Linked DNA regions of Spinactinospora alkalitolerans. The protein of the gene in region 2 interacts with the protein of the main gene of each other region in a pairwise test. Links are inferred from orthologs where the notes say so. Each region holds a gene or a part of one and is shown on either strand. Other genes may lie near its edges.

Region 1 (3,429 bases), 1.9 Mb from region 2 along the record:
CGTCGAGGGCCGCGGCGAGGTCGAGGGTGGCCCTGGCGCGCAGGGCGAGGTCGTGCCGGGCGGTCTGCGCGGCGTCGTCGCCGCCGCCGGCGATGTCGAGGGTGAGCTGGGCGCCCGCCGCCTGCTGCTCGTCGAGTTCCCGGTTGAGGTAGCGGGTGCACAGGTCGGCGAGGTCGAAGCTGCGCCGGCCGGGCAGCGCGAGGTAGGCGGCGAGCGCGGTGTCGCTGGTGAGCCCGCGCAGCTCCCAGCCGCGCGCGCCCAGGGCCAGCAGCGGGCCCTTCGCGTCGTGCAGGGCCTTGGGGCGCTCGGGGTCGGCCAGCCACGCGGCCAGCGCGGCCTCGTCGTCGGAGTCGAGGAGCGCGGGATCGATGTGCGCGGCCGGACCGGCGGCCACCGCGATCGCCAGGTCCGCGACCTCGCCGCCGCCGCGCCCCCAGGAGCCGGACACCGCCAGGCCCGCGCGGGCGTCGGTGGTGGCGTGGGAGGCCAGCCAGCCGGAGACCTCTCCGGTGCCCAGGGGGCTCAGCTCGACGCTGAAGCCCTCTTCCGGCGCCGCGCCGTCCTCGGACTCCTCCTCGCCGAGCACCGAGAACAGGCGCTCGCGCAGCGTGCCCGCGAACTCCAGGTCGTCGAAGAGCGTGTTGATGCCGGCGCGGTCCCAGCCGTCCATCGTCAGGTCGTCGAGCCCCGCACCGATCTCGACGTCGGTGGCCAGCGCGTTCAGCCGCTGGTTGCGCAGCACGTCGTCGAGGTGGTCGCGCAGGCTCTGGCCGGCCTTGCCGGTGATCTCGTCGGCCCGGGCGACGAGGCCGTCCAGCGAGCCGTACTTGGTGATCCATTTGGCCGCGGTCTTGGGTCCCACCCCCGGAACGCCCGGGAGGTTGTCGGACTTCTCGCCCACCAGGGCGGCGAGGTCGCGGTAGCGCTGCGGCGCGACGCCGTACTTGGCCTCGACCGCATCCGGGGTCATGCGGGTCAGGTCCGACAGGCTCTTGCCCGGGTACAGCACCGTGCAGGCGTCGGTGACGAGCTGGAAGGCGTCGCGGTCGCCCGAGGCGATGAGGACCTCCATGCCGCGCTCGCAGCCCTGGACGGCCAGGGTGGCGATGATGTCGTCGGCCTCGAAGCCGGCCACCGAGACGCTGGCCACACCGAGCAGGCCGAGCAGCTCCTGCAGCAGCGCGACCTGGCCGGGGAACTCCGGCGGGGTCTCGGCTCGGCCGCCCTTGTACTCGTCGTAGGCCTCGTGGCGGAACGTGGGCTCGGAGCGGTCCCAGGCGACGGCGATGTGGGTGGGCTGCTCATCGCGCAGCAGCTTGACCAGCATCGAGGTGAAGCCGTAGACGGCGTTGGTGGACTGCCCCGTACTGGTGCCGAACTTCTCCACCGGCAGCGCGAAGAACGCGCGGAACGCCATGGAGTGCCCGTCGAGCAGCAGCAGCCGCTGCCGGGCCCGCGGGGCGGCGGCCGGGTCGGCCGGGGAGGAACTGGTCTGTTCGGGGGTCGCCTGTGTCTTCACCACAGGAGGAATCCTAGGATGCCGTGGGGACATTTTCGCGAAACCGCACGTGCCCGCCGCAATCACGTCCGGCACGTCCGGACGGACCCGGACGCCCGCGGCGCCCGCGGCGCCCGCGGTGCGCCGACCAAGCGGTCGGCGCCGAGGGGCGGGGCGCGGCCGGCCGGAGGGCCGACAAGACGAGAGAAGGTGCGCGATGGCGCTGGACGCCCGGCGGCTCGACGAGATCATGACCGACCCGGGGGCCTCTGGCGGCGATCTCGGCAGGCAGATGGGACTGGAGATCCTGGAGGCCTCCGTCGAGCGCATGGTCGGGCGGATCCCGGTCAAGGGCAACACCCAGCCCTTCGGGCTGCTGCACGGGGGCGCCTCGTGCGTGCTCGCCGAGACACTCGGCTCCGTCGGCTCGATGATCCACGCCGGGGAGGGCCGCATCGCCATGGGCATCGAGATCAACGCCACGCACCACCGCAGCGCGACCAGCGGCCACGTCACCGGCGTCGCCGTCCCCGTCCACCTCGGCCGGACCCTGGCGACCTGGGACATCACCATCACCGACGACAACGGCGGGCGGGTGTGCACCGCGCGCCTGACCTGCATGCTGCGCGACGCGCCGACCGCCTGAGAGTGCGGCGTACGCGCGGCGCACCAGGGCCGGGCACACCAGGGATCAGGAGGACTCGATGCCGGGACTCGGCACGCTCATCAACGTCGCCGCGATCGTCGCCGGCTCCGGGCTGGGCATGGCCCTGGGCGGCCGGCTGCCCGAACGCACCCGCGAGGTCGTGACCGGGGCCCTGGGACTGGTGGTCCTGCTGATCGCCGCGATGAACGCGGCCGAGGTGCTCGACCCGGGGCTGGCCGCGGCGGTGGGCTCGGCCGCCCCCACCCTCATCGTCCTGGCCTCCCTGCTCATCGGCGGGGTCATCGGCTCGCTGCTGCGCCTGGAGGACCGGCTGGAGGACCTGGGCCACCTGCTGCGGCGCAGGCTCACCCGGCAGCCCGTCGCCGCGGGCGAGGCGGGGGCCGCCGAGGCCCAGGCCGCACCGGAGCCGCCCGCGCCGGAGCCTTCCGCGCCCCCGGCCGGACCACAGCGCTTCGTCGAGGGGTTCGTCAGCTCATCCCTGGTCTTCCTGGTCGGCCCGCTGGCGATCCTCGGCGCGATCAGCGACGGGCTGGGCAACGGCATCGACCAGCTCGCGCTCAAGGCCGCCCTCGACGGGTTCGCCGCCGTCGCCTTCGCCGCGGCGCTGGGCGTCGGCGTCATGGCCTCCGCCGCGCCGGTGCTGGTCTACCAGGGCGCCTTCACCCTGCTGGGCGTGGTCCTGGGCAGCTTCCTGCCCGACTCCCACATCGCGGCGCTCACCGCGACCGGCGGCCTGCTGCTGGTGGGGGTCGCGCTGCGGCTGCTGCGCATCCGCTCGCTGCCGGTCGCCGACCTGCTGCCCGCCCTGCTCGTCGCCCCGGTCCTCACGGCCCTCGTCGCGATGGCCTAGCCGACGCGGCGGCGCAGCCGGCCCTGACACTGGGTCACCACCCTCCGGCGACCGCCGGGGCCGCGGCCGAGCGCGCCGACCGGACACGCAAGGCGACGCAACGGCGACCTTGCGTACAAAGCCCAGTTGAACTGGGATTTCTGCCGCACGCGATGACTACGGGTAAGTAACAGCATGAACCCGACTCGGCACCGACCATCGGTGCGATCTTCCTGAACAGGACGCTCCGTGATTAAGCTCCGCTAACGCCCTCGGTTAAGCAGGGTCGTCCACAAGACGACCCGGGCGTTGCGTGGTTGACCAAGCGCGTTTGACGCCGGTTGAACGGAGAGACCTGAATGCCAAGCAAGAAGGCCCTCAGCCTCACGGCCATGGCCGCGGCCCTGGCCCTCGGATTGACCGCGTGCGGCGGCG
Region 2 (4,210 bases):
GCGGCGGCATCGTGCCCGAGTCCGACCCCGACGCAGAACTCGCCGAGACCTCGGCGAAGCTGCGCACCCTCCTGCTCGCCCTCGGCGTCAACCAGCCGCTCTAGCACCCGAGGCGTTCGATCCCACGGCACCCGACCCGGAAAGGCCCCACCCCATGCTCGCAGGATGCACGCCCTGGCCGGCGGAGGCCGCCGCGCGCTACCGCGCGGCCGGCCACTGGACCGGCGAGACCCTCGGCGCGTTCCTGCGCGAGCGCGCGCGCCGCTTCGCCGGGCGCACCGCCGTCGTCGCCGGTGACACCCGCTGGACCTACGCCGACCTGGACGGGCGCGCCGACGCCCTGGCCACCGGGCTGGCCGGACTGGGGATCGCGGCGGGCGACCGCGTGGTCGTGCAGCTCCCCAACGTCGCCGAGGTCATCGAGGTGGCGTTCGCGCTGTACCGGCTCGGCGCGCTGCCGGTGTACGCGCTGCCCGCGCACCGGCGCAGCGAGATCGAGTACCTGTGCGCGTTCACCGGGGCGGTCGCGCTGGTCGTCGCCGACGTGCACGCGGGTTTCGACCACCGCGCGATGGCCGCCGAGGTCCGGGGCGCCGTCGAGGGCCTGCGGCACGTGGTCGTCGCAGGCGACGCCGGCGACGCGGACGGCCGCACCGCGCTGGCCGACCTGCGCGCCGACCGCCCCGACCCCGCGGTCCTCGCCGACCCCGACCCGGGCGACGTGGCGTTCTTCCAGCTCTCCGGCGGCACCACCGGCCTGCCCAAGCTCATCCCGCGCACCCACGACGACTACCTGTACTCCGTGCGGGCCAGCGCCGACATCTGCGAGCTCGGTCCCGGAACCGTCTACCTCGGCGCGCTGCCCATCGTGCACAACTTCCCGATGAGCTCGCCCGGCTTCCTCGGGGTCCTGCACGCCGGGGGCGCCGTCGTGCTCGCCCCCGACCCCGGTCCCGGCACCTGCCTGCCCCTGATCGAGGCCGAGCGCGTCACCATCACCGCCGTCGTGCCGCCGGTGGCGCTGCTGTGGCTGGACGCCGTGGCCGGCGGCTCCCAGGCCCACCGGGACCTGTCCTCCCTTCGGGTGCTGCAGGTCGGCGGCGCCAAGTTCGGCGCCGAGGCCGCGCGCCGGGTGCGCCCCGTCCTCGGCTGCACCCTCCAGCAGGTCTTCGGCATGGCCGAGGGTCTGGTCAACTACACCCGGCTGGACGACCCCGAGGACGTCATCGTCACCACCCAGGGCCGGCCGATCAGCGCCGACGACGAGATCCGCGTGGTCGACGACGCCGACCGGCCGGTCGCCCCGGGCGAGACCGGGCACCTGCTGACCCGCGGTCCCTACACCATCCGCGGCTACTACGCCGCGCCCGAGCACAACGCCCGCGCGTTCACCCCCGACGGCTTCTACCGCACCGGCGACGTCGTCCGGCGCACCCCCGAGGGCGGCCTGGTCGTCGAGGGCCGCGCCAAGGACCAGATCAACCGGGGCGGCGAGAAGGTCGCGGCCGAGGAGATCGAGAACCACATCCTCGCCCACCCCGGGGTCCACGACGCCGCGGTCGTCGCGATGCCCGACGTCTTCCTCGGCGAGCGCACCTGCGCCTACGTGATCGCGCGCGGCACGGCGCCCGCGCGCTCGGAGCTGCTGGGCTTCCTGCGCGGCCGCGGCCTGGCCGGCTACAAGATCCCCGACCGGGTCGAGTTCGTGCCGGAGTTCCCCGCGACCGGCGTCGGCAAGGTCAGCAGGCGCGAGCTGAGACGGGCGATCACCGCCGAACTGGCCCGGCGCGCCGACACCTCCTGACCGCGGCAGCCGCCCGAGTCCCGACGCCGCTGATTGGAACCCCGTGACCGAGACCGCCCGCACCGCACTGCCCCAGATCCAGCCCTACCCGCTGCCCGGCCCCGAGGAGCTGCCGGCCAACCGGGCCCCCTGGCGGCCCGACCCCGCGCGGGCCGCGCTGCTCGTCCACGACATGCAGCGCTACTTCCTGCGCCCCTACCCGCCCGGTGAGCAGCCGCTCGCCGCGGCCCTGGCCAACATCGCCGCCCTGCGCGACGCCTGCCGGGCCGCCGGCGTGCCGGTCGTCTACACCGCCAAGCCCGGCGACATGGATCCCGGCCGACGCGGTCTGGAGCGCGACTTCTGGGGCGGCGGCATGCGGGCCGTCCCCGAGCACACCGGCATCACCGAGCATCTGGCGCCCGACGCCGAGGACGTGCTCATCACCAAGTGGCGCTACAGCGCCTTCGTCCAGACCGACCTCGCCGAACGGCTGCGCCGGCGGGGCCGCGACCAGATCCTCGTCACCGGCGTCTACGCCCACATCGGGTGCCTGCTCACCGCGGCCGACGCGTTCATGCGCGACATCCAGGCGTTCTTCGTGGCCGACGCCATGGCCGACTTCTCAGCCGAGGACCATCGCTTCGCCGTGCACTACGCCGCGCGGCGCTGCGCCGTCGTGCTGCCCGCGGCGCGGGCGGCGGACGCGCTGTCGGAGCCGTTCGCCGCGACCGTGCCGACCCGAGCCTGACCCACGCGACACGAAGGGAACACCGTGACCCCAACGCCAGCCTCCCCACAGGTCCACGACCTGGTGGGGATCGGATTCGGCCCGTCCAACGTGGCGCTGGCCGTCGCACTGCGCGAACAGCGCGAGCGCGCGGCCGCCGACCCCGCGGCCCCGGCGCTGAGCGGCGTCTTCCTCGAACGCCAGCCCGAGTTCGGCTGGCACCGCGGGATGCTGCTGGACGACGCGACCATGCAGGTGTCCTTCCTCAAGGACCTGGTCACCACCCGCGATCCCGCCAGCGACTTCAGCTTCCTGTCCTACCTGCACCAGGTGGGCCGGCTGCACGACTTCATCAACCACAAGACGCTGTTCCCGCTGCGCTCGGAGTTCCACGACTACCTCGCCTGGTGCGCGCAGCGGGTCGCCGACCAGGTCGGCTACCACCGCGAGGTGTTCGCGGTGGAACCGGTCCGCGACGGCGGGGGCCGGATCTCCCGCCTGGACGTGCTCTCCCGCGACCCGGCCGGGGCGGTGCGCCGCGACCGCGCGCGCAACGTGGTCTTCGCCCCGGGGCTGACCCCGCGCATGCCCGAGGGCGTCGAGGCCTCGGCGCGGGTCTGGCACAACGAGCACCTGCTGCACCGCCTCGCCGAACTCGGGCCCGACGCCCGCCCGGCCCGGTTCGTCGTGGTCGGGGCCGGCCAGAGCGCCGCCGAGGTCGCCGACCACCTCTACCAGCGCTTCCCCGGCGCCCGGGTCGACGCGGTGTTCGCGCGCTACGGCTACAGCCCCTCCGACGACAGCTCCTTCGCCAACCGGATCTTCGACCCCGAGGCCGTCGACACCTTCTTCGACGCGCCTCGGGAGGTCAAGGCCGAGATCATGGGCTACCACCGCAACACCAACTACTCCGTGGTCGACCCCGACCTCATCGACGCGCTGTACCGGCGGGTCTACCAGGACAAGGTGCGCGGCACCGAGCGGCTGCGGCTGCTCAACACCTCACGGGTGGCCGAGGTCGACGAGACCGGCTCCGGCGTCACCGTCACCGTCGAGCACCTGCCCAGCGGCAAGCACACCCCGATCGAGGCCGACTACGTGGTCTGCGCGACCGGCTACCACCCCAGCGACCCGCGCGGCCTGCTCGGCGAGGTCGCGCGGCACTGCCTCGCCGACGACGCGGGCCGCCCGATGGTGCAGCGCGACTACCGGCTGGCCACCACCGACGAGGTGACCTGCGGCATCTACCTGCAGGGCGGCACCGAGCACACGCACGGCATCTCCTCGTCGCTGCTGTCCAACGTCGCGGTGCGCGTCGGCGAGATCCTCGCCTCGATCGGCGCCCGCAGCACCGCGGTCGACGCGGTCCCCGCTCAGCGCTGAACCCGAACCGAAACCGGCCGAACCGAAAACCGAGCGGAAGGGAACCCCTCCATGTCCGAAACCCAGAAAGACGAGGCGGCGGCGGTGGCCGGAACCGCGGACGCCGGCCTGACCGCGGCCCGGCTGCACGCCGACGCCGCCCGCGTGCTCGGCGAGCGGCCCGAGGACATCGACACCGAGGAGAACCTGCTCGACCGGGGCATGGACTCCATCCGGCTGATGAGCCTGGTGGAGACCTGGCGCAAGGCCGGGGCCGAGACCGACTTCATCACCCTGGCCGAGGAGCCCACCGTGGCCGCCTGGACCCGGCTGCT

The links.
Region 1: the proteins of HDA32_RS09720 (region 2) and HDA32_RS17985 interact in binary tests that used the Escherichia coli proteins (3 or more experiments, as listed by UniProt). The link is inferred for Spinactinospora alkalitolerans from one-to-one orthologs.

What each region holds. Positions count from the first base shown.
Region 1 is NZ_JACCCC010000001.1:4,054,432-4,057,860, forward strand. The notes cover bases 626-3,429. They hold HDA32_RS17985 (PaaI family thioesterase), read left to right. Parts: upstream 626-1,715; coding sequence 1,716-2,144; downstream 2,145-3,429. Other genes in these bases: polA (DNA polymerase I), read right to left, coding at 626-1,522; HDA32_RS17990 (DUF554 domain-containing protein), read left to right, coding at 2,203-3,015; HDA32_RS17995 (ABC transporter substrate-binding protein), read left to right, coding at 3,354-3,429. Outside these bases: more of polA, read right to left, coding at 1-625. UniProt on the Escherichia coli protein: Required for optimal enterobactin synthesis. Acts as a proofreading enzyme that prevents EntB misacylation by hydrolyzing the thioester bound existing between EntB and wrongly charged molecules.
Region 2 is NZ_JACCCC010000001.1:2,189,353-2,193,562, forward strand. The notes cover bases 733-3,690. They hold HDA32_RS09720 (isochorismatase family protein), read left to right. Parts: upstream 733-1,847; coding sequence 1,848-2,534; downstream 2,535-3,690. Other genes in these bases: HDA32_RS09715 ((2,3-dihydroxybenzoyl)adenylate synthase), read left to right, coding at 733-1,804; HDA32_RS09725 (lysine N(6)-hydroxylase/L-ornithine N(5)-oxygenase family protein), read left to right, coding at 2,559-3,690. Also shown: HDA32_RS09710 (isochorismate synthase), read left to right, coding at 1-104; more of HDA32_RS09715, read left to right, coding at 155-732; more of HDA32_RS09725, read left to right, coding at 3,691-3,896; HDA32_RS09730 (phosphopantetheine-binding protein), read left to right, coding at 3,948-4,210. UniProt on the Escherichia coli protein: Involved in the biosynthesis of the siderophore enterobactin (enterochelin), which is a macrocyclic trimeric lactone of N-(2,3-dihydroxybenzoyl)-serine.